DNA from 3 places in the Enterococcus sp. AMC1623 genome. Region 3 is predicted to be linked to each of the others. Evidence: predicted binding sites of a transcription regulator. Region 3 holds the regulator's gene; each other region holds the start of a gene.
What was found. Region 3 encodes NrdR, which represses ribonucleotide reductase genes. Its sites were predicted from a motif close to ACACNATATATNGTGT; they were not measured.
Positions count from the first base shown of each region.

Region 1 (10,173 bases), 1.2 Mb from region 3:
TTGCCAAATTATTCATTTTTCGCCACTGCCAAAAGGAAAATTACGTGAAAAATTACAAAATGATGGAATTGGTCAACAGACGGCAGAACTTCTTGCCAGTCTGACAAATAGTTACGACAAAGCAGTTGAAATCTCTCAAGATGAATGGTTTAATGGTGCTAAGGACATTGTTTCAACGTGGTTTGACTACTTGCGAAAGAAAGATCCTCAAAGTTTTGTTTTTGTACAGAAAAAATTATTGGCAATCACAAAAGAAAAAACACAACAACGTCAAGTTTTAGCGATATTGTCGTTTTATTTTCAACGTGAGCGCAACCAATTTTTGACTCAAGGACTTCATGTAGATGGATTGAATCGTGAATTGGAGCTGATTTTACAAGCTCAACAAAAATTAGAAGCAAATGTTTCTTTTCAAGGTGTCGCTGAACAATTGGCATTGCGGATCATTACCTGAAATAAGTCCATAAGAAAGGAGGAGACACATGGTTAAAGTAGTGGGTGTTCGTTACCGACAAGCTGGACGAATCTATTATTTTTCTCCTGGTGAAACTGAATTTTTATATAACGATAAGGTCTTGGTGGAATCCCAGCAAGCGAAATATATAGCGACTGTTGCTATCCCTAATAAAGAGATGGCCGCAGAAGATTTGCCGGATGACATTAAACCAATCATCCATCGCGCAACAGCTTCTGAGTTGCAACAAGATGAAAAGAATAAACAAGATGCAAAAGAAGCTTTACGAATTGGTAAAAATAAAATTCGTGAGCATAAATTAGAAATGAAATTGGTCGATGTCGAATATACATTTGATCGTAGCAAAATGATTTTCCAATTTACTGCAGACGGGCGAATTGATTTTAGAGAATTGGTCAAAGATTTAGCCGCTATCTTCCGTACACGAATTGAATTACGTCAAATCGGCGTCCGTGATGAAGCAAAAATCTTAGGTGGAATTGGTCCTTGTGGTCGTCAATTATGTTGTTCAACTTTTTTAGGCGATTTTGTCCCAGTGTCCATTAAAATGGCTAAAGACCAAGGCTTATCTTTAAATCCAACAAAGATTTCTGGTTTATGTGGTCGTTTAATGTGTTGTTTAAACTATGAAAATGATGAATATGAAGCAGCGAAAAAAGAATTACCTGATTTTGGTACTGAAATTGTAACCCCCGACGGCAAAGGTCGTGTAGTCGGCTTAAATTTATTAAGTCGTGTCATCAAAGTGCGACTATTCGGGAAAGAAACGCCTGTGGAATATGATTACGAAGAGATAAAAGAAGTTGCCAAAGCAGGTGAAGCTAATGTCAATGGATAAGCGTTCGATATATGATGGATTGAATGATTTTGAGAGTGATTTGCAAAAATTATTAACAAATCTTGCGGAAATGAAAGATTCTCTACAAGAAGTTGTGGAAAAAAATGCCACACTGGAGTTAGAAAATCAGCGTTTGCGTGAACATATCCGTGAATTAAATCAAGCAAATGAGCAGCCGTCAGGCAAGGCGAAACAAGAAAATTCATCGGCATTATCAAAATCACGCATGAATTTAGAAAAAATTTACGAAGAAGGTTTCCACGTTTGTTATGATTTATATGGATCAAGACGTGAGCATGATGAACCGTGTGCGTTTTGTTTAGAAGTAATTTATCGCGAAAGTGGCAAATAAGATAAGAGACTGGCAGAAATTTTTGCTCAGTCTTTTTATTTTAAGGAGTGAACAAGTTGAAGAAACAGCGGAGTTTTAAAGATAAGACAGTCGGGATACTATATTTGGTTCCGACACCGATTGGCAATTTAGAAGATATGACCTTTCGCAGTGTAAAAACATTACAAGCGGTGGATTTAATTGCCAGTGAAGACACTCGTAATACTCAAAAGTTATTGAATCATTTTGAAATTACAGTACCGCAAAAAAGTTTACATGAACATAATTATAAAGAGCGGGTTCCCCAACTAGTTGAATATTTAAAAGGGGGGAAATCCATCGCACAAGTTAGTGATGCAGGCATGCCCTCGATTAGTGATCCTGGTCATGAACTAGTGTTGGCATGTATTGAAGAAGAAATTTCGGTGGTTGCTTTGCCTGGTCCCACTGCTGGTTTGACAGCTTTGATTGCTTCTGGACTGACGCCACAGCCAAATTATTTTTATGGCTTTTTAAAACGTAAAAAGAAAGAACAGCTAGCAGAACTGGCAACACTCACGTATCAAAAAGCAACCATGATTTTTTATGAATCGCCGTATCGTTTAGGAACAACTATCGAAAACATGATGGAAGCTTTTGGTCCGAATCGTCAAGCAGTTGTTTGTCGTGAATTGACCAAAATTCATGAAGAATATTTACGAGGAACCTTAGCAGAATTAAAAGAATATCTTGATGAGACACCTGTCAAAGGCGAATGTTGCTTGATGGTTGCCGGTGCAACCGAAGAAGCGCCAGCAGAAGAAATTGTTGGAACCATTATCGAGCAAGTCGAAGCTTTAATTGCTGATGGAATGAAACCAAATCTAGCAATTAAAGAAATTGCCAAGAAAAATGGCTTGAAAAAGCAAGTCGTGTACAATGATTATCATGGATTAAATGAAGTCTAGGCAAGTATGCCTAGGCTATTTTTTTAGGAACAAACAACGTAAGGATATTTGCAGGGGAATGTTCGTTCGTATATAATGGAAGAGAGGTGAGCGTAATGACCGGATTGCAGTTTCCATTAAAAAATGATACATCCCGTAAAATTATACATATTGATATGGATGCTTTTTTTGCATCGGTAGAAGAACGTGACCAACCGGAACTGGCGAAGCATCCGTTAGTGATTGCTCGTCATCCAAGTGATACCGGGGGACGTGGTGTGGTTACAACAGCGAATTATTTAGCACGCCAATATGGCATACATTCGGCTATGAGTGCGCAAAAAGCGTATGAGCTGTGTCCACATGCGCTATTTGTTCCAGGAAATCACCAAAAATATCGAGAAATTTCTCGGCAAGTGCGTGCGGTTTTTTACCGTTATACAGATTTAGTCGAAATCGTTTCGATTGATGAAGCGTATTTGGATGTGACTGAAAATAAAATTCAAAGTACATCAGCTATTAAAATTGCCAAATTAATTCAGCATGATATTTGGCAAGAAGTTCAGCTCACTTGTTCAGCAGGGGTCAGTTACAATAAATTTTTAGCCAAATTAGCTTCAGATTTTGAAAAACCACGAGGCTTGACCGTTGTAATGCCTCAAGATGCTGTTACTTTTCTAAAAAAATTACCGATTGAAAAATTTCATGGTGTCGGGAAAAAGACCGTTCCTAGAATGCATGAATTAGGTATTTTTACAGGAGCAGACTTATATGAACGTAGTGAAGCAGAGCTGATGCAGCATTTTGGCAAAATGGGTTATTCCTTGTATCGCAAAGTCCGTGGTATTCACAATGCACCGGTAAATATTTCACGTGAACGAAAATCGATAGGCAAAGAAAATACCTATGGGCAACCTTTAGCGACAGAAGACGAATGTCTAGCTCAATTACGCCAATTGTCGAATGCAGTAGCTGAATCCTTAAAAAAAGAACAAAAACACGGCAAGACGGTTGTTGTGAAAATTCGCTATGCAGATTATACCACGATTACTAAGCGGGTTACCTTGCGTGAATACGTCTATCGCAAGGAAGAGATTTTTTCGCAAGCTAGTTTAATTTGGGAAGAAATTCTGGGCGTTGAAAAGGGGATTCGTTTATTAGGTGTGACAGTCACTAACTTGGATCCATTGACTTATGAAAATATCGTGTTACCTCTGTGGGAAACTGGAGATCCTTATGAAAAAAGCAAGCACTAAATGAGCGCTTGCTTTTTAATTTGTTCATATTGTTGTTCGGCATCGATACATTTTTCCCAAATCACTGCTTTACCAGCTGCTAATGATTTGGGAACATCAAGAATTCGTTGATTGCTGCTACCACGAAATTGTAAATTGAGATTACGTTTACTTAATTCAAAACGACCATCAACTAAAATATCAATTTGTTGCAATAGAGCCAATTTATCATCAGTTTCTTGCAAAAGTTCTTCAAATGTATATCCTGACCAACTCCAAATATCTTTTTTCGTTCCAAACGTTTCCCGAACGCGTTGAACTAATTGGAGGCAAACAGCCGTATTTAAAAAAGGTTCGCCACCTAATAAAGTAAGTCCTTGAACATAATCGTGAGAGAGGTCTGCAATAATTTGATTTTCTAATTCCAAAGTATACGGTGTACCGTAGCGGAAATTTTGTACGGCTTTATTGAAGCAACCTTCACAAGCAAAAAGACAACCGCTGACGTATAAACTATTACGAACTCCCTCACCATCGACAAAATTAAACGGCTTATAATCAGCAATCCGTTGTTGACTATAGTCTTCACTGCACCATTCTTTGGGCTGTGGATTTCTCATATTATCACGTCCTTATTTCATGTGTTTAACACGTGCAGAAATTTCTTTGTGGCGTCCATGTACCATTGGGCGTGCTTGTGGATTGCCTAGATACCCGCATGTTCGTTTTACTACATCGCAGGTTTTTGGATCATGATTGCCACATTGCGGGCATTGAAAACCACGCTCGGTTGGTTTGAAATCTCCTTCATACCCACATTCATAGCAATGGTCAATGGGTGTATTGGTTCCCAAATAGCCAACACGATCATAAGAATAATCCCATACCGCTTCTAAGGCTTTCGGATTTTGTTGTAGAATGGGGTATTCACAGTAATGAATAAAGCCACCGCTACAATAGTACGGATAATCTTTTTCGAAATCTAGTTTTTCAAAAGGTGTCGGATTTTTACGAACATCATAATGGAAGCTATTTGTATAATATTCTTTGTCAGTAATATTTTCAATCACGCCAAATTTTTCAGTATCTAGACGGCAAAAACGATCGGTTAAACTTTCACTTGGTGTCGAATAAACACTAAAATGATACTCATATTCTTCAGCCCAATCATCTGCATGGTCTTTTAAGGCACGTAAAATCGCTAACGTGAATTCTTTAGCTTGGGGATTAGCTTCCCATTCGCCATCATAAAATGCCGCAGCAACTTCATATAATCCAATATATCCGAGAGAAACCGTCGCACGACGATGATTAAATAATTCATCTACAGCATCATTGGGTGCAAGTTTCTTGCCAAACGCGCCGTGCATATAGAGGATAGGTGCATTTGTTGGTGTAGCTTCTTTACAGCGTTCAATTCGATATACGAGTGCATCTTTCACAATTTGCAGGCGTTCTTCTAGAAGCTGCCAAAATTTTGCTTGATCATGTTGTGCTTCAAGGGCAATTCGGGGCAAATTTAGGGTGACTACACCTAGATTCATCCGCCCAACATTGATTTCTTGCCCAGTTGCATCCTTCCAGCCTTGTAAGAAAGAACGGCAGCCCATAGGCACCTTAAAGCTCCCTGTTAACTCCACAATCTTATCGTAATTTAAAATATCAGGATACATCCGTTTCGTTGCACATTCTAACGCCAATTGCTTGATATCATAATTAGGGTCTTGTGGTTGAAGATTTATGCCTTTTTTGATAGAGAAAATCAATTTAGGAAAAATAGCTGTTCGATGTTCGCTACCTAAACCATTGATTCGATTTTGTAAAATAGCTCGTTGAATTTCGCGTTCAAACCAATTTGTCCCCAAACCAAACCCCAGGGAAGTGAAGGGTGTTTGCCCGTTTGATGTAAACAACGTATTGATTTCGTATTCTAAACTTTGCATGGCATCAAAAATGTCTTTCTTAGTTTTTTTACGAGCAAAAGCTATTTGACGTTCTTCACCTGCAATCCATTCTTGGGCATCTGCTAAATGTTTTTCATAATTTTTCTCAGCAAAAGGCGCTAAAAGTTCATCCACTCGATCGGCAGAACAACCGCCATATTGACTAGAAGCCACGTTAGCAATAATTTGTGAAATTTGCGCAGTTGCTGTTTGAATAGATTTAGGTGCTTCGACTTCAGCGTTGCCCATTTTGAAGCCTTCGTTTAACATTTTTTTAAAGTCAATTAAGCAACAATTTGTCATTGGGGCATAAGGATGGTAATCCAAGTCATGATAATGAATATCGCCTTTTTGATGTGCGTTTGCGACATGAGGAGGTAACATCTTTAAACCAATTGATTTGCCAACAATTCCTGCGGTTAAATCACGTTGTGTGTTAAACACATTACTGTCTTTATTGGCATTTTCATTGACGACACTTTGTTCCTTATTCATTAGCTTTTCAATTGTAAAATTAATGTCGGTTGCCTGACTTCGTTCGAAATCACGTTGTGTCCGATAACGAATGTATTCTTCAGCGAGCGCATAATCATGTTGTTGTAACAGAATATGTTCAACGATATTTTGGATTTCATAAATTTTAACCGTTTTTTGAAAACGCGCCTCAATTTCATGATTGATTTTAGTTACAAGATAATGTACTTGCTGATGGTCCATGGGTGAAAGAGTCCCTTGCACTTGTTGTTTGGCTTTGACCAAGGCGTTATAAATTTTTTGATCGTCAAACGTTACGGTCCGTCCATCGCGTTTAATGACTTGTATTTCAACCGTAGTTGCTGGTGAGAAATATTGTTCATCTTTTAATTTAGTTGCCGTCATTTTGTGTCACTCCTTTGTTTGCTTCTTCTCTATAATAAAATAAAAAAAGAAGGATTTCAACTATATATAGTTGTTTATTTTTGTTTATACACTATATGTAGTATATGCAGAGGGTGGCATAAGCTAGGTGAGAGTAGGGAGTTTCATTGTTTTATTTTACACAAAATGTATAAAATTTATTTTTAGATTTTAGAGAATTAATTGAAAATATGCTAAGATACAAGAGAGAAAAGAGGCGAGAATCGTGAAAAAAATAATCGATGTCAAACATTTAACAAAAACATATGGTACCCGCTTTAATCAAACAAAGGTATTAGATAATTTATCTTTTAGTGTCGATCAAGGTGAATTTGTTGGAATTATGGGACCGAGTGGAGCGGGAAAAACCACCCTGATGAATATTTTATCTTCCATCAGTTTACCAACGATGGGGTCGGTCTATATTGATGGCAAAGATATCACCCGTATGAAAGAAAATGAATTAAGTGATTTTCGCCGTCAAAAAATCGGCTTTATTTTTCAAGACTTTAATTTATTGGATACACTCACCAGTAAGGACAATATTTTATTACCTTTGGCGATTGATAAATTATCTAGCACAGAAATGGAGCAACGCGTACAAACCGTGGCCGATTTATTAGGTATTTCGTATTTGTTAAATCGGTATCCAGATGAGTTATCTATTGGGCAAAAGCAGCGAGTCGCTGCTGCACGAGCGATTGTTGCACAACCGTCCGTCATTTTTGCAGATGAACCGACTGGATCTTTGGATTCTAAATCAGCAACAGAATTGCTTCGTTATTTAAGTGAAGTCAATTTACACAATGACACGACAATCTTAATGGTGACCCATGATCCGTTTACTGCGAGTTATTGTAATCGAATTTTATTTATTAAAGACGGGGTGTTTTTTGCTGAAGTTGTTCGTCGCGGGACCCGTAAAGAATTTTTTGAACAAGTGATTGATATGCAGGCGACAATCGGAGGAGGTGGTCGTCGGAATGCTTTTTAAAATTATTTGGCGTAGTTTTTTACGTCAAACGCGGAATTATGTTGTCTATTTCTTATCCATGACAACTGCCGTGATGATTTTTTATTCATTTAGTGCGATGACATACGATCAGCCTCTAACCTTGCGTGCTAGACAAGATATTCAAATTGAAGGTGTATTGACGTTAGGGAATGTATTTGTTGCCATGGTCGTGTTGTTTTTTATGCTAGGCGCTAACCAATTTTTTATCCAGCAACGACAAAAAGAAATTGGGTTGTATCAATTGTTTGGGCTACGAAAATCACGTATTATTTTTCAATTTTTAATTGAAGGGGTGGTTTTGAACGTTTTTTCTCTGCTTGTGGGAATCATTATGGGGATTGTTTTTTCAAAATTTTTTGCGATGATTTTAATCAAAGCTATGGATTTAAACATTGAAAGTCGTTTCTTTATTTCATGGGCTTCTGTGTTAACAACTGTAGTGATGTTTTTTGTCGCCATTAGTTTAATTTCGTTGCAAAATATGTGGTTGATTTGGCAAAAACAATTGATTGACTTGTTTCAGCCTAAACGAGTGATAGCTAGTCGGCATTTAACAGTTCGTTGGAGTGCCTATTTAATTGGCATATTTAGTGTTTTATTGATTAGTATTGGTTACTACATTGCAGTAAATTTTGTTGACGTGCTAAATAGTTACATTCAACAAACCGAGGACTTTTCTTCTGTGTTATGGGTACCGTTGTTCATTTTTTCTTTGTGCGTCTTCGGGACGTATTTGTTTTTTGCCTATGGTATACAAGCTTTATTAGATGGATCAACCAAATGGCGTGCATTTAGCTATCGTCAGTTACGTTTTTTTACGTTGAATCATACGCGTCATTTGCTGTCAAAAAGCTGGCGAACCCTTTCGTTGATTTCTGTTATTGTGGGCATTGCCATTTCATTGATTGGTGGAGCAATTGGTATTTTTGCCATGTCTTATCGGTACACGGATTTAAGTCAACCAGTTGACTTTCAAATTACTGTCGAAGAATCTACGCGTTTAGAAGAATTACTTCAACAAAATGGCGGAGAAATTACTCAAAAAACTATCGTCCCTTTAAAAGTAGTCGGTACACATTCATTACGTCCGATTCAATTTTTAGATGAGGAAACCTATGAAGAGATTGCTCTTTTTGATTTGATTTCTGAACAAAGCTACAATGAAATTCGGACGATGATTCCCCACTTACCCGCAGTCAATTTAGACAAAACAGACGAGGCGGTGATGATTGATTTGAATACGGCGATGATGAACAAACGATTGTTGACAAAAGCTGAGCAGAAAATAACTTTACCAAATGGTATAAACGTTCATCTCAGTGAGCGTTATTCCAATTTAATTGGGGATAGTTTGTTGCGTTATGGTTCGAATTTATTAGTGGTAACTGACAATCTCTATCAGCAGGCAGAGGGGATAGATTATCAATTGGTTTATTTGAATGCGACTGGATACGATGAAGAGCAATTTCAAAAAACATATGTCTCTCAATTACCTACAGACTGGGGCAATGATATTAGCTACCAGTATGAATATACGAATGGGCAATTAAAAGGCGATATTCAACGTGCTACTGATGATGATATTTCTGAAGATTCAGAAGGACAACGTGTAAGTCGTTTAAATCAAACAAGTCGTTATCCTAATGTACGTGCCGATCGACGTCAAGGAGGCATTTTCTTGTATGTCACGCTTTTTGTCGGGATGATTGTGTTGATTACTACAGCGAGTACCTTAATGGTTCGCCAGTTTTTTGAAGCTGGACGAGAAAAACAAAATTATCAATTACTACAGCAAATTGGTCTTCCAAAAAAAGCGTTACATCGTGCGGTTTACCAGCAAAATGCCTGGATTTTCTTTCCAACAATGTTGCTTGCCACAAGTCATGGCTCATTTGCGATTTATATGCTCACCAAATTAGTGCAAGATGCTAATTATTGGGTGGCGTATCTCTTTTGTTTCATTACCATATTTATCTTTACATCAGCTTATTTTTTAACGACAAATTTTTATTTGCGGATTGTAGAAGAATAGGAGTAACTTATGGAAAATCAACAAGAATATTCAATTGGCGCTTTTTCAACACGTGTTCATTTGAGCGTGGATACGTTGAGATATTATGAAAAAGAAGGATTGCTTAAACCAAGGCGCAATCAACAAAATCAACGTATCTATACAGAAAACGATTATGAATGGACACTGTTTATTTTACGTCTGAAACAAATTGGCATGCCTATTCGCGACATTCAAACATACGCGAAACTCCGATACCAAGGAGATGAAACAATCAACGAACGTTTACAATTGCTTTATAAACAAGAACAACTTCTTGAAAAACAGCGACACGAAATTGATGAACATCTAGCATTTTTAGCAAAAAAAATAACTATCTATCACGAAAAAATAGTTGACATGGAGTAAACTCCAGCTCGTATCCTTAAGTTATTAAGGAGGAGAAATTCATGAAAAAGTACATTGTTATTACAGGAGCTAGCTCCGGAATTGGGGCGGCTAC
Region 1 covers NZ_CM177096.1:3,254,335-3,264,507, forward strand. Annotated here, with positions in the region: gene holB (DNA polymerase III subunit delta') at 1-454, shown strand, start outside; gene AC4BC7_RS15975 (PSP1 domain-containing protein) at 483-1,313, shown strand; gene AC4BC7_RS15980 (DNA replication initiation control protein YabA) at 1,306-1,665, shown strand; gene rsmI (16S rRNA (cytidine(1402)-2'-O)-methyltransferase) at 1,722-2,591, shown strand; gene dinB (DNA polymerase IV) at 2,687-3,826, shown strand; gene nrdG (anaerobic ribonucleoside-triphosphate reductase activating protein) at 3,823-4,425, opposite strand; gene nrdD (anaerobic ribonucleoside-triphosphate reductase) at 4,438-6,627, opposite strand; gene AC4BC7_RS16005 (ATP-binding cassette domain-containing protein) at 6,872-7,639, shown strand; gene AC4BC7_RS16010 (FtsX-like permease family protein) at 7,629-9,692, shown strand; gene AC4BC7_RS16015 (MerR family transcriptional regulator) at 9,702-10,079, shown strand; gene AC4BC7_RS16020 (SDR family NAD(P)-dependent oxidoreductase) at 10,121-10,173, shown strand, end outside.
Region 1: the regulator NrdR is predicted to act here: its motif matches at 6,716-6,731, upstream of nrdD (anaerobic ribonucleoside-triphosphate reductase).

Region 2 (10,173 bases), 620 kb from region 3:
GCTAGTAGAAATTGATGGTGAATATCACCTTGTATTTGAAAAACGAGCAGAAACTATCCGTCAAGGTGGGGAAATTTGTTTTCCAGGAGGCAAAATTGATCCGAATGATGAATCACCTCAGCTTGCAGCAATTCGAGAAACATGTGAAGAATTAGGTTGTCGTCCAGAAGGAATTGAAATTTTGGGTAATTTAGATACCTTAATCATGCCCACAGGAATGTTAGTGCATACTTATGTAGGATTATTACAGACTCCTTTAGAAGAATTAACTATTTCAGCTGATGAGGTAGAAAAAGTATTCACAGTTCCGGTAGCATTTTTCCTAGAGAACAAACCAAAAGAATACCAGTGCCAGGTATTGGTTCATCCTTATATTGTTGATCCAAAAACAGGAGAAAAAGAAATTCTGTTGCCAGTAGAAGAATTAGGCTTACCACAACATTATCAAGAACCGTGGGGAGCAGGGCAACATCAACTGCTCTTTTATCAAACTGAAGAATTAATTTGGGGTTTAACAGCAAAAATTGTGGCTAATTTTATTCATGAAATTAAACAATAAACGACTTTCTTGCAAAGGAAAGTCGTTTTTTTATTAAGTATTCAAGATTTTTTTATTAAAGATTAAATAAAAAATACCTGCCACCATAGCTAAAATTGCCATACTAATATAAACGCCACGATACGCAATAATTGGTACAAATGCGCCTAAAATCGAAGGACCAATCCCCACTCCAAAGTCGACAATTGCTAAGAACGTCGAAGTTGCTAAGCCAATTCGGTGCTCAGATGCGACTTTAATGGCAATGGTTTGTCCACTAGATAAAAACGTACCAAATCCAGCACCAATAAAAAGCGCAGCTAACAATAACATCCAACTATTTACAGTAGTACCCATTAACAATAAACCAATCGCAAAGGCAATAAATGACGGGTACATGACAAAGTTTTCTCCTTTTGTATCTATCCAACGTCCAGCAATTGGTCGAGAAAATAAAATGGCGATGGAATAGGCAATAAAAAAGAAGCTACCAGCAGCAACCAAATTAATTTCAGCTGTATAAGAAGTTAGGAAACTAACAATGCTAGAGTAACCAATTCCTAATAACATACCAATCAATGAAATCGGTACGGCTTTTTTTTCTAAGAAATGATGAATGGAAATTTTTTGCTGTGAATTAGTTGGTACGACTTTTTTTGTTTTAGGCATACGTAAAATGAATCCACCAAACATCCCAAGCACTAATAAAATAATCGATAGCGTAATAATTGTGTTAAAAGATAGCTGACGGACTAAAAACATCCCTAACATTGGACCTGTAGCAGAAGCTAACGTGGTACTTAATGAATAATAGCCGATACCTTCTCCGCGACGTTCTATTGGAATAATTTGTGCGGCGACAGTACTTGTTACCACTGAAGTTACACCAAAACCAATCCCATGAATAAAACGAACGACCATTAAGAGCATTAAATTGTTAAGAGGGTAATAAAAGAATGAGGAAATAAAATAAATTCCTAGACCAATAAAAAGCATTCGCTTATAACCAATCTGTTCAATGATGCTACCTGTAATAATTCGAGCAATTAAAGCTCCAATGATAAAAATCCCCACGGCACTACCTGCTTGACTAGGTGATGCACCTAATGATTTCATTGCAAATTCAGCAATAATAATCATTAATAAGTAATACACTAAATAAGTAATGAAATTAATAAGTGCGACTAATACGAAATCTTTTGTCCATAACTTTGATTTACCCAAAGAAATACCTCCTAATATGTTGTGTTTTCATAAAATTTCTAAAGCTTTTTCATTATAGCATCGACTATTTATTAGTTGAAATATATAATAAATTATATATTTATTACTTTTAGCTATAAGGAGAAAATATGGAATTAAAACAATTAAGGTATTTTCAAGTGGTTGCTCGCTTAGAGAATATGACGGCAGCAGCTGAAGAATTACATATCGCTCAACCTTCACTAAGCAAATCGATTGCCCATTTAGAAGCAGAATTAGGGGTGAAATTGTTTGATCGAGTAGGGAAACGGATTAAATTAAACGAATACGGCACCATTTTTTTAGTTTCAGTTGAACGTATCTTTCGTGAACTAGATTATAGTAAATATCAGCTCACACATTTAATTGAAACCAAAGAAAACAGTGTGACGATTGGGGCATCTTCTTCAAAGTTTTTACAAGAGTTATTCCAAGAATTTTTTTTACAGCATCCCACAAGACGATTTAAAATTGCACACATTACACAGCAACAAGAATTAGCAGCGAAATTATTAGATGGAGAAGTAGATTTAGGTATTTTTTATACCCCCATTCGTCACCCTGAGATAGCTTGCCAGCCGTTATTAACGGAAGAAATTTATTTAGCGGTGCCACCGAATCATGCATTAGCCCATCGAAAAAATATTCATCTAAGTGAAGTAGCGGAAGAACCGTTTATTAGTGTGACAAGTGATTATGCATTTGGAGAAATGACGAAATTATTTTGTCGAGAAGCTGGTTTTGACCCAGATGTTGCCTTTGAAATTGAAAGTTTTGACTTTATTATTCAGCTAGTTCATGCTGGTTTTGGAGTCACGTTTGTACCGCAATCTTGGACTGAAAACAAACATCAAAAATCGTTACCACTTTTGACGATTGATTCACCCACTTGTCAGCGAACAATTTGGCTATCTTGGTTGAAAAATCGTTATCAAACACCGATTACGCAAGGCTTTAAAAAATTTGCCACCAATTATTTCGAACAAAAAAAGAGCCAAACATAAAAAATTTGGCTCTTTTTGGTGTATATTGCTAAAAACGGCGTAATTATTTGTATAAGAGGATTTCTTGGGTGGCTTCTTCATTGAGTGGCTGCATCACGTTGTTATAAACAAAATAAGCAACTCCGAAACATAGGGAACCAGCAATAAAGATCTTTGTCATTTTTTTCATCAAGCGACACTTCCTTATCATTTATTCTACGAATAGTTTATCGCGAATAAAAAGAGTCAACCATCGAAAGAAGTGAATCTAAACGAACAAAATTGTTAGATAAAAAAACACTGAAGTCAAACGACCTCAGTGTCTAAAATAATTAATCCATTCCGATTAAATAATCATCGTCTTGCATAGCTTCAACTGTTCCTAATAGATAACCATTTCCTACTTGTGAGAAGAAGTCATGGTTACTTGTCCCTGTAGAAATACCATTCATGACAATTGGATTGACATCATTTGCTGTATCAGGGAAGAGAGGGTCTTGTCCTAAATTCATCAAAGCTTTATTGGCATTGTAGCGTAAGAAAGTTTTTACTTCATCTGCCCAACCAATTTCAGCATATAATTGATCGGTATATCTTTCTTCGTTTTCATATAATTCGAAGAGCAGTTCATACATCCAATCTTTTAATGTTTGTTGTTGGTCTTCAGGCAATTGATTAAAGCCTAATTGGAATTTGTAACCAATATATGTTCCATGAACAGATTCATCACGGATAATTAATTTAATGATTTCTGCCACATTGGGAAGTTTGTTATTTCCTAGATAATAAAGCGGTGTGTAAAAACCAGAATAGAATAAGAAAGTCTCTAGATAAACACTCGCCACTTTTTTCTCTAAAGCAGTCCCATTTTTATAGATTTCATTGATTTTTTCTGCTTTTTTTTGTAAAAATTCGTTGGTATTTGTCCATTCAAAAATTTCTTCAATTTCTTTTTTGGTATTTAAAGTACTGAAAATTGATGAATAGCTTTTCGCATGAACAGATTCCATAAATTGAATATTATTTAAAACTGCTTCTTCATGAGTTGTACGGACATCTTTTTTTAATTGATCCATGCCACTTTCCGATTGGATTGTATCTAATAAAGTTAAACCACCGAAAACATGTCCAACCATTTCTTTTTCTTGATCGGAAAGACTACGCCAGTCGTCTAAATCATTAGATAGAGGAATACGTGTGTCTAACCAGAATTGCTCGGTTAATTTTTCCCAAGTGGACTTATCGATAACGTCTTCGATTTCATTCCAGTTAATTGCTTTATAATAAGTGTTTGCCATGAAAAGGCCTCCTCTTTGAACTAGATTGAACAGCTTTCACATTGATTGCTGCCGATTTCTTCTGCATCGTCAGTAAATGTACGAATATAATAAATAGATTTAATCCCTTTATGGAAAGCATAATGACGTAAAATATTTAAGTCACGAGTTGTTTGTTTACTTGTGTCTTTCCATTCGTACAAACCTTCAGGAATTTCAGAACGCATGAATAAAGTTAAGCTCATGCCTTGATCGATGTGTTTTTGTGCTGTTGCGTAGATATCAATAACTTTACGCATATCCATGTCATAAGCTGATTTGTAATAGCTAATTGTATCATTTGATAAGTGCGCAGCAGGATAATAGATTTTCCCAATTTTCTTCTCTTGACGTTCTTCAATTAAACGAGTGATTGGATGTAAGCTAGCACTTGTATCGTTAATATAAGAAATAGAGCCGTTTGGTGCTACTGCTAAACGATTTTGATGATAAAGACCATCTTTTTTAACCGCATCAGCTAAAGCTTGCCAATCTGCACTAGTTGGAATTTGAATTCCTTCAAAAAGGGCGGCAATTTTTTCTGATTTTGGTTGATAATCCGCTTGAATGTAGCTTTCGAAATAACGACCATTTGCATAATCTGATTTTTCAAAGTTATGGAAGACTTCACCACGTTCTTTGGCAATGACATTACTTTCCATTAATGTCCAGTAATTTAATAGCATGAAATAAATATCTGTAAATGCAATTGATTCTGGAGAACCATATTCCATTTGATTTTTAGCGAAATAAGTGTGTAGTCCCATCGCACCTAAACCAATTGTATGGTTTAAACGATTTCCATTTTGAATAGAAGGGACAACATCAATATCAGATGCATCTGTTACATAAGTTAATGCACGTGTCATTGTACGAACCGATTTACCAAAATCAGGGCTCTCCATCAAGTTAACGATATTTGATGAACCTAAGTTACAGCTAATATCTGTACCTAGTTCTTCATATTCTTGTTTCCCATTTAGGACAGAAGGCTCTTGGACTTGTAAAATTTCAGAACATAAATTACTCATGACGATTTTACCGTATACGGGATTTGCACGGTTCGCAGTATCTGTATTGATGATATAAGGATAACCAGATTCTTGTTGCAATTTAGAGATTTCATTTTCTAAATCGCGTGCACGTATTTTTGTTTTACGGATACGTGGATTAGCAACTAAATTATCGTATTCTTCTGTAATATCAACATAAGAGAAAGGGACACCGTATTCTTTTTCAACGCTATATGGACTGAATAAGTACATATCTTCATTTTTACGTGTTAATTCATAAAACTTATCGGGAACAAGGACGCCTAATGATAATGTTTTTACACGAATTTTCTCATCTGCATTTTCTTTTTTAGCAGATAAAAAGCTAATAATATCTGGATGGAAAACATTTAAATAAACAACCCCAGCACCTTGACGTTGACCTAATTGATTTGAATAACTAAAACTATCTTCAAATAATTTCATAACGGGCATAACGCCGCTTGCAGCACCTTCATAACCTTTAATAGGAGCACTTGCTTCACGTAAGTTAGATAAAGTAATCCCTACACCGCCGCCAATACGAGATAATTGCAACGCAGAGTTAATTCCACGACCAATAGAATTCATATCATCTGTTAACTGAATTAAGAAACAAGAAACAAGTTCACCGCGACGCTTTCTTCCAGCATTTAAGAAAGAAGGCGTTGCTGGTTGGTAACGTTGATGAATCATTTCGTCCGCTAAAGAAAGGGCTAATTCTTCATTGCCATCTGCAAAGTACAAGGCATTAAACGCAACACGGTCTTCATAGCTTTCTAGGTATTCCGTACCATCATTGGTTTTTAAAGCATATTGTGAGTAGAATTTATAGGCAGCCATAAATGACTTGAAATGAAATTCTTGGTCATCTAAAAAGGCGTATAATTTTTCGATGAAATCAGGCGTATACTTATTTATAAACGCTTCTTCCAAATAATCATTAGCAATCAGATACTCAATTTTCTCTGTGACTGAAGCAAACTTTTTGGTATTTGGTTCGACATTTTCTTTGAAGAAGGCTACGAGAGCTTCTTGATCTTTGTGTAATGGAATCTGTCCATTAACTGGACGGTTGATTTCATTATTTAACTTGAAGTAAGTGACGTCTTTTAACGTTTTTAAACTCATTCATATACACAACCTTATCTCTATATTTTTAATATTTCATAAAAAAATGGACTTGTTAGTCACAGGTGACGGACAAATCCAAGGTAAATCTGATTTTCTTTGGAACGAAAATTAGCTTGCTAATTGGCGTAATTGATCTGGACGGAAACCGACAACAGTTGTCGCATCAGATGTAATTACAGGAACGCTTTGGAAACCTTGTTCTTTTAACCAATCAATAGCATTAGGCTCGTTGTCGATATTGATTTCTTCAAAGCTAATATTGTTATCTGCTAAAAAGCGTTTAGCCATTTTGCATTGCATGCAGTTGTTTTTTGAGAATAATTTGATGTTCATATATATTTCCTCCTCGTTGCTTGAACTAATTAATGTATATAAATAGTATAATGAACTGAGAAAGAAGTCAAATGAAAAAATACTATATATTGTGTTTGTGAATATTGGAAACACTATTTGTTGTGGTTTTTTAAAAGTCTTTTTATAATTAAGTGTGATGAATAGTGGGGTTTAAAGAGAAACACGCTTTATATATTGTAGCTGAAAAAAAGTAAAAAGTAAAAAGAATTTCTCTAAAGTTTTTAAATTCACAAGTGAAATAAAAAAGAGTCATCTGTTGGCCATCTTTTTTGCTTAGTGCCGACTAGCGATAGCATTTATTTTTAGTAAAAGAATTTTTGTCTCTGGTTCTGCTTCAGATAATGGATTGTTTCTATTGTAGCTAACGACAACCTGAATCTAATAAAAATTTTTTTAGAAAAATAAAATCTTCTAAACACGATGATTGGTAGAGAAATAATTTAGTCAATTACATGAATGGAGAACTGTTTTGTGGAACAGTGTCTTCAGAGTATTCAACAATTAGTGGGGCTCAAAATTTACGCGAGACTTAGGTGTTTAATCTGTGACTCGTTTGTATTAAAGCGGAACTTATATGAGGGAGATTTAATCATTTAATCCATTATTTTAATAAAATGAAAAATAATTTTATGAGTTGAAATGTTGTTATAATAGCATTTTTCTAATTTAATTTTTAAAAAATGGCGTTTTTGGTTAAAAAAAGATTGTAATTTTCAGTATATTCTAATAAAATTAACATCAAGTTAGAAATAGATTAGGGGGACGATTTATGAAAAAGAAAAAATTATTAGGAACATTATTGGTGAGTGCTATTTTATTAGGCGCTTGTACAACAGGTGGAACGTCTAAAACAGATGACAGTGCTAAGACAGGAACAGGAGAAGCAGAACAAGTATTTAACTTAGCTGTTTTACAAGAAATGCCTACCGCTGATTTATCAATTGCGACCGATACAATTAGTTTCACTGCTTTAAACAATGTATATGAAGGATTATATCGTTTAGATAATGAAAATAAGCCACAACCAGCCGCAGCTGCAGAGTTAGCAGAAGTTAGTGAAGACGGTTTAACTTATAAATTAAAATTAAGAGAAGATGCTAAATGGTCAAATGGTGATCCAGTAACTGCTGCAGATTTTGTTTATGGTTGGCAACGTACAGTCGATCCTGAAACAGGTTCTCAATATGCGTATCTTTATGAAGTAGTAGACAACGCGACAGATATTATTAATGGGAAGAAACCAGCAACAGACTTAGGAATTAAAGCTGTGGGAGATTATGAATTAGAAATTACGTTAGCTGTAGCAACACCGTATTTTGATTATCTATTAGCATTCCCATCATTCTTCCCACAACATGAAGCAACAGTAGAAGAATTTGGTGCAGATTATGCGAAGAAGAGCGATACTGCTGTTTATAATGGACCATTTACATTAAGCGATTTTGATGGACCTGGTGTAGATACAGAATGGTCATATGAAAAAAATCCAGAATATTGGGATGTAGAAAATGTTAAGTTAGAAACAATTAATGTCTCTGTCGTTAAAGAATCTTCAACTGGTTTGAATTTATTCCAAGATGGACAGTTAGATGATGTTATCTTAACAGGTGAATTAGCACAACAAAATACAAATAGTCCAGAATTTGTTACATTAAAAGAGTCACGTACAAGCTATATTGAAATGAACCAAAGAGAGAAAGACTCTCCATTTAACAATGAAAACTTACGTAAAGCATTGTCTTATTCAATTGATCGTGAAGCATTAGTTAAACAAGTATTAGGTGATGGTTCGGAAGCTTCAACTGGTTTGATTCCGCAAAACATGTCATTTAATCCAGATACAGGCAAAGATTTTGTTGAAGAAACAACAAATAATACAGAATATGATGTTGAAAAAGCGAAAGAATATTGGGAAAAAGCCAAACAAGAATTAGGAATTGATTCATTAAGCTTTGAATTACTTTCAGATGATACGGATTCTGTGAAGAAAGCGGCTGAATATGTTCAAGGTGTTTGGAATGAGACTTTGGATGGTGTAGATGTTAGTATGACTAACGTACCATTTAGTGTTCGTTTAGACCGTTCAAATGCTGGTGACTTTGAAGTTGTTTTTGGTGGTTGGGGAGCTGACTATGCAGACCCAAGTAGCTTCACTGATTTATTTGTAACAGGAAATGCTTATAACCGTGGCCGTTGGAGCAACGAAGACTATGACAAAGCAGTTAAAGATGCTGCAACAACTTATGCAACGCAACCAGCCGAGCGTTGGCAAGCATTGTTAGATGCAGAAAATATTTTAATTGAAGATATGGGAACTATTCCAGTATATCAACGTGCAGAAGCACATTTACGCGCTGAAAAAGTGAAAAATATTGTTTCTCACGGTGCAGGCGCTTCTCATGATTACAAATGGGCTTATATTGAAGAGTAAAAAAATAAATCGCTCACCAAAGCTAGATTGTCTAGTTTTGGGGGCGATTTTTTTGTGGGATGAGAGAAAGATTGCGTGACCAACCAATCGAACCTGAAAGTAAAAATAAACTAATAATCGTCCCTTCACGAACAAATAATGGTAAGTAAAACAAGTAGGAAAGGAGGAGTGAGAGTATCACACAACTCACATCAATACTATAGCGATAAAAAGCAAAACTATTTTTTGTACGCTCCGAAATGAGTAAACAAAAATTCTCAATTGGAAATTTTAACAAATCTAATCGTAAGACTTGTCCAGTGCCAATCCCGCCAATAATGGTTCCTAAAACAAAGAAAAATAAACGCCAACCATAAGAAATTAAAGTAATATCTGAAAATAAATAATACAACATAAAATTAATCACTTCACCAAAGCTGATTAAAGAAAATAGCATAAGAAGATATTGTTTTTTATCTTTTTGTGTATCCATTCCCCAGCAAACCAATAAAAAACCAATGTTGATGAGTGAGGTTATCGTGCCAATTTTTAATGATAAGACACCAGATAACGCCGTGTTGAGCGAATTAAAGCTACTCACGCCAATCGTTGCCTTGATGGTCATACTGATACCTAAAGCACTAATAAAATAGAAAATAAGCGATTGCGAAACGGTTTTAAACTTCATTGTATTCCTCCTTTGTTGTGTTGTAGTCATTATATGCTAAACTGAAGAAGAACTATATGAGATATCTCATGTTTAGGAGAAAAAGATGAAAAAATTATTGTATACGAATCAATCAAATGTTAATTTACCGGAATGTTTTCCAGAGGGGATTAAAAAACATGCTTATATTTTTCAATTTGAATCAAACGAGTTTATTCAAAAAGAAGAAGAGGATGTTTACTATTTATTTTATATTTTAGAAGGAAAAGCAAAAATTTTGAAAAGTCAGGAGAATGGTCGACATATGATTGTTCAATTTTTAGAAACGGAGGACTTTATTGGTGAACTAACGTTAATTCAAGCAGAAGAACATACCAAAAATGTCATCGCGAGAAATACAGTCAACTGCTTAGCAATCCCTATCTCTGCTGCGCGTAAAATATTAATGAATGACACAATCTTTTTACAAGAAATCAGTCGTTATATCGGATTGAAGTT
Region 2 covers NZ_CM177096.1:1,634,351-1,644,523, reverse strand. Annotated here, with positions in the region: gene AC4BC7_RS08080 (NUDIX hydrolase) at 1-559, shown strand, start outside; gene AC4BC7_RS08075 (MFS transporter) at 593-1,762, opposite strand; gene AC4BC7_RS08070 (LysR family transcriptional regulator) at 1,891-2,784, shown strand; gene AC4BC7_RS08065 (hypothetical protein) at 2,828-2,953, opposite strand; gene nrdF (class 1b ribonucleoside-diphosphate reductase subunit beta) at 3,096-4,061, opposite strand; gene nrdE (class 1b ribonucleoside-diphosphate reductase subunit alpha) at 4,082-6,241, opposite strand; gene nrdH (glutaredoxin-like protein NrdH) at 6,353-6,577, opposite strand; gene AC4BC7_RS08045 (peptide ABC transporter substrate-binding protein) at 7,368-9,029, shown strand; gene AC4BC7_RS08040 (DUF6198 family protein) at 9,061-9,696, opposite strand; gene yeiL (transcriptional regulator YeiL) at 9,782-10,173, shown strand, end outside.
Region 2: the regulator NrdR is predicted to act here: its motif matches at 6,657-6,672, upstream of nrdH (glutaredoxin-like protein NrdH).

Region 3 (10,173 bases):
CATCGGTTCGAGTAACAATTTTTTTCTCATCAGTCAATGGTGTTAGTGTGGCTTCTTTGGCTGAAAAATAAGTTACTCCTGGAATTTTATGAAATTCTCCTTTAAAAATACGTGGAATATTATAAATAAAACGGAAAAATTGCAATTTCGGAATAATCGTCACATGCATTTGTCCATCATCTGGTGTGGCAGATGCATCAAATTGAGTAAATCCACCAACTGAATTTGTCATAGTAATTGTCACTAAATGCGCCTTTCCTTGCCAAAAATCATCTTCTGTTTGAATAGAAAGTGGATATTTTCGGCGCTTGAATAAGATACGGAAAAAACGTTTTGTAAATGCCAATGGACCATATTTTTGCTTTTCTTCTTGACTAACTTTCGATGCAGTATCTGCTAAAATACCAACTGTCATAGTCGAAATCATCACATCATCGTTCACCTTTGCATAATCGATTTTACGTGTGTGTTGATTAATTATTACATTAAAAGCCTCATCTTGTTCTAACGGAATAGCTAATACACGAGCTAAATTATTAACTGTTCCACCTGGAATCAAGCCGACTTGATATTGGTCAATCGTTTCTTGGAACATGCGAACCACATGATGGACAGTGCCATCGCCGCCAATAACTACAAGGGTGTCGATTTGATGATCTTTTGCACTTTGAAGAATTTTCTTTTCATCAACATCTGGATTTGTGACTTGAAAAATAATTTTTTTAACATCTTTGTTATTTTTCACAAAGTTTTTGAAGTTATTAGCAATTTGCTCACCTTCGTTTTTACCAGACGTATCATTATAAATGACCATGATTTTCATCTTACTCACCCCTAAAAAAGATAGTAAAGTTCAATTCGACTTTACTATCTTTTTTGTTATTTTGCAACTAATTCAGCGATTTTGACAATAACGTCTGTTGCTTTTTCCATCGCTTGTAAAGAAACGTATTCAAAACGACCATGCATATTTTCGCCACCTGCAAAAATATTTGGTGTTGGAATTCCCATATAGGAAATTTTTGAGCCATCTGTTCCACCACGTACTGGTTCAATAATTGGTTGGATTGCTAATTCATGCATCGCTTGCTCAGCAACATCAATGATACTCATATCTTTTTCAATGACTTCTTTCATGTTGTAGTATTGGTCATACATATGAACAGCAACACGTTCTTGATCGAACGGATGGTTCATTTTTTCTTGAATTTCTGTAATTAGATTTTTACGTGCTTCAAATTTTTCGCGGTTATGGTCACGAATAATGTAGCTCATTTTCGCTTCTTCTACAGAACCAGATAATCCCATTAAATGGAAGAATCCCTCATAGCCATCTGTTTTTTCAGGAACTTCGTCCGCAGGCAATTGATTTTGAAAATCGATTGCTAATTGTAGTGCATTAATCATGGTATCTTTTGCTGTACCAGGATGAACATTCTTACCATAAAAAGTAATATCTGCTTGTGCTGCATTGAACGTTTCGTATTGTAATTCACCTACTGGACCTCCGTCCATCGTATAGGCAAATTGAACGTTGAAATCTTCTACATCAAACTTATCAGCGCCAACCCCGATTTCTTCATCAGGACCGAATGCCACTTTAATTTCACCATGTGGAATTGATGGATTAGCTAACAAAATTTCCATTGCTGTCATAATTTCTGCTATCCCTGCTTTATCATCTGCACCTAACAAGGTAGAACCATCTGTAGTGATTAATGTTTGACCCGTGTAATTCTTTAAATTAGGAAAATCTGCGGTAGTTAAGACATATTTCCCATCTTTATCCAATGGAATATCAGACACACCGTCATAATTTTCTATAAGTTGTGGATTGACATTGACCGCATTAAAATCAGCTGTATCCATATGTGCGATAAATCCAATTGCTGGCACTTCTTTATCGGTATTTGCTGGTAAAGTTGCTAGGACAAACCCATTTTTTTCATTGTAATGGACATCAAATAAACCTAATTCTTCTAACTCATTTTTCAATGTATGCGCAAAAGCAACTTGCGTTTGCGTTGAAGGTGTTGTAGTGCTTTCTGGATTTGAACGTGTTTCTGTTGTTACATAACGTAAAAAACGTGGTAATAAATTTTCGTACATCTGACATTACTCCTCTTATCTAAATTGGAAAGGATTGGTATTTGTTTCAGATGGGATAAATTCGATATCCCATTGCTGTTCTTTTTTCCATTCTTCCATTTTTTCTATGAATTTTGGTACACAGACAACTTCAATGTTATGACCAGGATCGATAACTGTCAACCCATTTGTTTGCATATCATGCGCTGTATGATAATAAACATCGCCTGTAATATAGACGTCTGCGCCAGCTTTTAATGCATCTCCATAAAAATTACCACCTGAACCACCACAAATGGCAATTGTTTGAATCATTTTTTTAGGTTGCTGTGGTTCAATCAACCGCAAACCATCTAATTGAAAAACTTCTTTCACTTTTTGTGTAAAGGCATCAATCGACATTGGCTGGGCTAATTTCCCCACACGACCTAATCCAAATGTTTGTGGTGGATTGTCCAACGTTAAAATATCATAGGCAGGCTCTTCGTAAGGGTGAACAGAAAACATCGCTGCTAATACTTGTTGTTGAATTGTCTCAGGGTAAAGTACTTCAATTCGGGCTTCTTGTACTTGCTCTGCTTTATTTGCTGAACCAATCGCTGGATTGGCTGCCTCGGTTGGCGTAAAACGTCCCGTACCAATCAACGAATAACTCGTATGATGGTAATTCCCTTGTGTTCCTGCACCGGCATCACCTAACGCTTGACGCATCGCTGCACTTGCTTCAACAGGAACATACACAGCTAATTTTTTAAAGTGAATCTCATGTGTTTTTTTCAAATAATTTGTCACTTGAATACCCAACATTTCGCAAAACCAATCATTTAGTCCGTCTTCGATGATATCCATGTTTGTATGTGCGGCATAAACAGAAATGTTATGACGTAATAAATCAATATACATCTTTGTTTGTAAATCATCTTCAGTTAAACGCTGAATAGGACGAAAAATAGGCGGATGCTTAGCTATAATCAAGTCAATTTTTTTTTCAATTGCTTCTTCCACAACTTCTGGACGAACATCTAAAGTCATCATCACACGTTGAATCTCACGGTCTAATGTTCCAATATGTAAACCGACTGGATCGCCTTCTTCTGCTAACCATAAAGGACAATATTCTTCAAAGCGATGAATAAATTCTTTGGCTGAAAGGCTCATGCCAAAACCTCCTTAATCCAAGCAAGTTGCATTTTTATTTCTTCAACTTTTTCTAAAGGTTTTTCTTCAGCTTTTTCTAATTGACTTAACACACGTTCTTTAGCAGTTAGTTCACGTTGCCATTTTTGGAAGAAAACCTCATTTTTTTCTTCTAATAATTTCGGACCAAAAAATAATTCTTGCTCAGTATAGGTCGTAGGTTTCTGTTTTTCGGCAACAATAATTTCATACGTCTTTTTGTTTTCTTCTAAAATTTCTTCTTCAATAATTGCATAGTCATTTTGTGCTAACCATTCCCGTAATGTTTTCTCACCGATATTTGGTTGGAGGATGAGACGTTCAGTACCATTCATTCGACCATTATTTTTACCACTTTCTAAAATTGAGCGAATTAATGTCCCTCCCATACCGGCAATGGTGATTGCGTTAATTTCATCATTCACTTCAATCGCTTCTAAACCATCAGCTAAACGGACAACAATCCGATCTGTTAAACCACTTTTACGGACTTGCTTTTCAGCTGATTGAAAAGGCCCCCTAACAACTTCACCGGCTACCGCGAATGTAATTTTATTTTTTAACATCAACGCTACGGGTAGATAGGCATGATCTGAACCAATATCTGCTAATCGTGCATCTTGGGGAACATGCGAACCAACACGTGCTAAGCGTCGTGATAATTCTTGTTCGTTCATTAAAATTCCTCTTTTCTCACTAAAAATTCTCTTAAAAATGGCACAACACCATATTCAAGAGAATACTCAATATTTATGGTAATAAGGTAATATTTTCAATTGCATTTCCAGCAACTTGTGGTGGAATTGACGCTGTGGTTGCTGGAAGTCCCTTTAAGGTTACTTCTACTTTACTTCCTTTGCGCCACGCCCGCCAATAAGCAATATCTTTGGTTTTCACATTGATACCGACCCCATGCTGAATAAAAATGTCAACAATATTTTCAGGGTCTTCAATTGATTCCACATTTTCTAAAAACAATAAGACACTGTCATCTTCCATTGCTGATTCTTCAAGATGCTCTGTCAATGTTCCTGTAAAAATAGTTCGTGATTCCATTATTTCACTACTCTCAGTACTTTCTTTTGTTTCAGGTGTAGCATTTTGAGTACCACAGCCTGCCACAAAGACTAAACTTAATCCTAAAAGACTACCTAGTAGCCAGTTCTTCATTTGGTTTCACCTCTATTGATTTCGTCGATTACGCCCACTCATGCTAACCTCTTTGGTCAAGTAGCGAATACGTTCCATAATACGTTTAGCTTTTAATGGTTCTTCTTCACCACGTTGCGTAACAGACAGATGTTTTTCCAATTCTAACATGGTAAAGTTAGAGGTGAAAAACGTTGGGAGTTGTTCCTGCATCCGATATTGCAAAATCACACCAAATACTTCATCCCGAATCCAGCTACTCATGGCATCCGCACCAATATCATCTAACATTAAAATCGGCGCTTTTTTGATAGCTTCCATTTTTTCAGCGACTTGATCTTTACCAATTGCTTGTTTCATTTCAACAGCAAATGAAGGGAAATGTAACAGCGTCGATGAAAAACCTGCTTCTGCTAAATCACGAGCAATTGCCCCTAGAAGATAGGTTTTGCCAATACCAAAACTGCCGGCTAAGTACAAGCCCTTATGAAAATTTTTTGGTTCTTCTTTGTACGCTTCAATAAAATCAATTGCTGCCATTAATGCTTCACCACGTCCAGCAGTTCCTTCATAGGTAGCAATACGAGCTTCTTGGATGTCTTTTGGCATATTCAACGCTTGCACGCGGTTACGCACTTCTTCTTGATGTCTTCTAGCTAATAATTCTTCAGTTGGGATATACGTCACATCGACTGAATGAAAATTTAACATCAACTGAGGCTCATATCCCGGTGCAATTTGGGCTGGATCATTTAACTCAAATTTACGTTTTTCTTGAACAAACTCATAAAGTTTTGCATAACTACGCTCAATATCTTGTTGGGTTAAACGATTTTTATGCAGATCTAAAAAATTACGCACATCGACGTCTTGTAAAACTTCTTGCATCATTTCTTCAAAGCGTGTCCGATAATTTTTTTGATCTAATAGACGATTTAAGTTTTTACCTACATCTTCCATCATTTTTCACCTTCTTTGCGTTGTAAATATTCTTGCAATCGTTGATTAATTGCTGCTTGTTTTTCGGAATCTTCCACTTCTTCAACTGGATTATCAACCCAGTCAGGTAATGTTTCTTTACGAATCGGTTTGCGGTAATTGGTTCGTTGGGTTTCTCGTTTTTCTTTGGCTTCTTTAGATTCTTTAACCAGTTGTCGAACATGTTTAATTGCCTCTTCAGGACTTTTAATTCCCATTTCGGACCAATTGGTTGCAATTCGATTAACAAAGCTCGCTTGTAATGAACTATTGTTTTGTACCACTAGCACATAATGCATCAAAACATTGATGACGCTATTGGCTAGCGGACTTTTCTCAATCAATGATTTCAACAACCAGCTTTCTGAATCCGCTACAAAACTATGCTTTTCTTGCTTGATTGCTTGTAAAAAATCAGCTGGTGCTGTCGCTTCACTCATCTGAATTAAACCGATATCTTGTTCAGAAAATCCCGACTGACGCAATGTATTGAAGCGACGAGTTTCAGCATCTTTTGAAACATAAATCCCTGTCTTTTTTTGTGGTATTTGCTTTGTATGACGTGCTACAACCTTAGCAAGCTCTTTTTCATTCACTTTACCGTCAATAAAAGATACTGCTTCCGTCATCAAGTCAACTAATTCCATCTCATCAAAGCCATAGAGATTTTGGTAAAGAACTAATTGATGATTAAAGGATGTCGTAAAGTTTGTACGTGAAATATATTTTTTCTCAGCTAAGTTAAGTAAAAAGTCCCAATCAATTTGAGAAGCATCAAGCTGAATACCATTGTTTTTATTCACATCATAGACTTGTGCCACTTGTTCTAATTTTGATGATTTGCGCATAAATGATTCTTCGTTAATTGAGCCATACACATCTTTAAAGCGACACGTAATTTCTTGATAGTTAGAGACATCGAGCTTTTTAGGCTTAAAACGTTCAACCATTTGATTAAATTTTCGCTCCCCAATTGCACTCCATAGCAAAAAACTATATGTTTCATCTTTAAAAAACACTTCTGGATGTAATGGTTCTTCTAAGCGATATAAAAACATTCGACCAAACTCTACATCTTCTTTCATAAAAACAGAAAGCAATCCCATACCTTCTAATTGTTTACGAGCATGTAAAAAATCTGGCAAACCGATATTTAATGCATGTAACATATCAATGTGCGCAAAGTCATTTTCAAACGAATCTTCCTCATCACCCAATAATGCATAATACAGAGCCAAAGCTTGTGCACCAATAATTGGTTGGTAGAGGTATAATAAACCATCATTGCCTTCTTTTGTTAAAGGCAGGCTCTTGAACACTTGATAAATATGATTTGGTTGGACTTCATCCCAAGCGGTCTTCACAAAAGCCCCTCCTTTAAATTACTTATTTGCTTCTTTTGCTTTATCAACAATGTCTTGTAGTTCCTTTAAGAATACCGACATGTCTTTAAATTGACGATAGACACTTGCAAAGCGAATATAAGCAATCTCGTCTAAATTGACTAATTCTTCCATAACATACTCACCAATTAAAGTTGAAGGTATTTCATTTTCGCCTCGCTCACGAATTCTAGCTTCTACATGATCGACAATTTGTTCCATTTGCTCCATCGCTACTGGACGTTTTTCAGCAGAACGAATTAAACCACGTAATACTTTTTCACGATTAAATTCTTCACGCGCGCCATTTTTCTTAATGACTAACAGAGGTGTTTCTTCTAATCGTTCAAACGTTGTAAAACGAAAGCCGCAGTTTTCACATTCGCGTCTACGGCGAATCGCACGACCGTCATCGGCTTGACGGCTATCAATAACACGAGAATTATTATGATGACATTTTGGACAGTGCATATTTCCACCCCATTTATCTTTATTTATTTTAAATTTACTGAATGAATAAATTAAATTTCTTTCTATATTATAACACGTTTATCAGTTCTTCTGACAGAATAGACAAGAAAAAACTCTAGAAAACTCTAGAGTTTTTAATCTTTTTAAATAAATTTTTGTGCTTTTAACCAGTTTTTAACTTTCTTTTTTGTTTCTTCCAGTGAATTTTGGTTATCAAACACAATATCCGCCCGTTGCTTTTTCTCTTCAATTGATAGTTGACTAGCTATTCGTTGCAACGCCTGTGCTTTTGTTAAGTCATCTCGTCTTATTAAACGTTCTAATTGAACAGCTTCAGGAACATAAACCACGGCAACCTGATCCATTTCATCTTCATAATGGGCTTCAAATAATAGCGGAATATCTGCAATTACTAAGGGTTCCTCTCGATATCCACGGATACGTTGAGTAATTGTTTGTCGTAAAATAGGATCTAATAACGCATCTAATTGGCGACGTTTTTCTTCATCAGAAAAAATAATATTACCTAATTTTTTACGGTCTAACTGACCATTGTCTAACAAAATATCCTCTCCAAAGACGGAGACAATCGCTTGTAGACCTGCTTGTTTGGGTTCAACAATCTCTCGTGCAATCACATCCCCATCCACAATCGGAAAGCCATATGCACGAAAGATGTTCACAACGGTACTTTTTCCTGTAGCAATACCGCCTGTAAGACCTAAAACCATGCCCATCAGCACTCATCCTTTCCGCTTCTGACAAGTTGGACAATAATGGGTGCCACGTTGGGCGACTTTTGTTTTAACAATCGGTGTTTGACAACGTGGACAAGGTAAATCCGTTTGCCCATAAGCATTTAGTGATACTTGAAAAGTGCCTGCTTCTCCTAGTGCGTTAGCGTAAGAACGAATCGTCGTTCCCCCTGCTTCCACAGCTCTAGCTAAGACATCGATAATCGCTTGATGCAAGCGGGTTGTTTCACTTTCGTTTAATGCATTTGCTGGCGTTTCAGGATGTATTTGGGCTTCCCATAGTGCTTCGTCTACATAAATATTTCCTAAACCGGTGACTAGTTTTTGATCTAATAAAAGTGGCTTAATCGCTTTAGCCGATCGTTTTAATTTTTCTTGAAAAGTTTCCAAATAAAAGACATCTGGTTGAGGTTCTGGACCTAATTGTTTAATTCCTTTGTATTGGCTACTCTCATCTTTAGGCACCAAAACCATTCGTCCAAATTTACGCACATCATTATAAAAAAGGCGAGAATGGTCCGTAAAATTAAAGATGACATGTGTATGCTTATCAAGCATATCTTGCATATCAGGGTCAAATTCATATTTACCTTCCATACGCAAATGTGAGATCATATCAAAATTCGTGAATTTAAAAATTAAAAATTTCCCTCGACGCTGAATATCTTCAATCGTCTGATTAACCAAATTTCTTTGGAAAGTTTCTATCTCGGGCGATTCAATAATTCGTGGCCAGCGAACTTCGACAGATTCAATCGTTTTTCCCTTAACTAAATGCAATAGCCCTTTGCGAACAGTTTCTACTTCTGGCAATTCTGGCAAAGCTTTTCACCTCTTTATTTTGCTTCATACCATGTTTTTCCCCAACTGCTGTCAGTGATTAATGGTACATGTAAGGAAACAGCTGTCTCCATCACTTCTTTTACAAGTTGATTTAATTTTTCTAACTCATATTCTGGAACTTCAAAAACCAATTCATCATGTACTTGTAAAAGCATCGCTGCTTCTAATTTTTCTTCTTTCATCCGACGATTCAAATCAATCATCGCAATTTTTAAAATATCGGCGGCACTTCCTTGAATTGGTGAATTAATGGCCGTTCTTTCTGCAAATGAACGTAAATTAAAATTACGTGAATTAATATCTGGTAAATACCGACGACGATGATACAAGGTTTCTACATAGCCGGTGTCTTTAGCTTCACGAACTACTGTCTCCATGTATTTTTTCACACCTGGATAACGTTCGAAATAAGTGTCAATATATTGTTGAGCAGCTTTTCGAGTAATGCCCAAGTTTTGTGATAATCCATAATCAGAAATGCCATAAACAATTCCAAAATTAACTGCTTTGGCTTGGCGACGCATATTGGGAGTGACGTCTTCAGCTTTTTCAATGCCAAAAACGCGCATCGCTGTACTTGAATGGATATCTTGTCCTTCTAAAAAGGCCGCTTTTAAATGCTCGTCATCTGAAATATGAGCCAACACACGTAGTTCAATTTGGGAATAGTCGGAAGAATAAATTACCCAATCTTCTTTTCTTGGTACAAATGCTTCACGAATCTTACGACCTTCTTCTAAACGAATAGGAATATTTTGTAAGTTTGGATCGACTGAGCTTAGACGTCCTGTTTGTGTCAACGTTTGTACATAACGTGTATGAATTTTTCCATCGCTTTGAATCATTTTCAATAATCCTTCAACATAGGTTGACTGAATCTTCGAAATTTGGCGATAAACTAAAATATCTTCGACAATAGGAGCTTGTTCTTTTAGCTGTTCTAAAACATCAACCGCTGTGGAATAGCCTGTTTTTGTTTTTTTAATGACAGGTAGACCCATTTTTTCAAATAGGATAACGCCTAACTGTTTTGGTGAATTCAGATTAAATTCTTCGCCTGCTTGTGCATAAATTTTTTGTTCAATTTCTTGTAAGCGTTCAGCAAATTCACCTTTCATCTGATTCAAACGTTGTCCATCCACTTTGATCCCTGTCATTTCCATTTCTGCTAAGATATTCGATAAAGGAAATTCCATCTCATAAAAGAGTTGCGTTTGCCCTTTTTCTTCCAACTCTTCAACTAGTTTCTCACTTAACCATTCAATCGCAACAATTTTACGAGCTAAATGCGCAAAAAAGACTTCTTCCTCTTCTGGCAGACCTTTTTTAGC
Region 3 covers NZ_CM177096.1:1,016,719-1,026,891, forward strand. Annotated here, with positions in the region: gene AC4BC7_RS05090 (diacylglycerol/lipid kinase family protein) at 1-823, opposite strand, end outside; gene pepT (peptidase T) at 880-2,109, opposite strand; gene AC4BC7_RS05100 (Nif3-like dinuclear metal center hexameric protein) at 2,125-3,246, opposite strand; gene AC4BC7_RS05105 (tRNA (adenine(22)-N(1))-methyltransferase) at 3,243-3,941, opposite strand; gene AC4BC7_RS05110 (hypothetical protein) at 4,015-4,434, opposite strand; gene dnaI (primosomal protein DnaI) at 4,447-5,373, opposite strand; gene AC4BC7_RS05120 (DnaD domain protein) at 5,373-6,755, opposite strand; gene nrdR (transcriptional regulator NrdR) at 6,774-7,244, opposite strand; gene coaE (dephospho-CoA kinase) at 7,388-7,981, opposite strand; gene mutM (DNA-formamidopyrimidine glycosylase) at 7,988-8,821, opposite strand; gene polA (DNA polymerase I) at 8,836-10,173, opposite strand, start outside.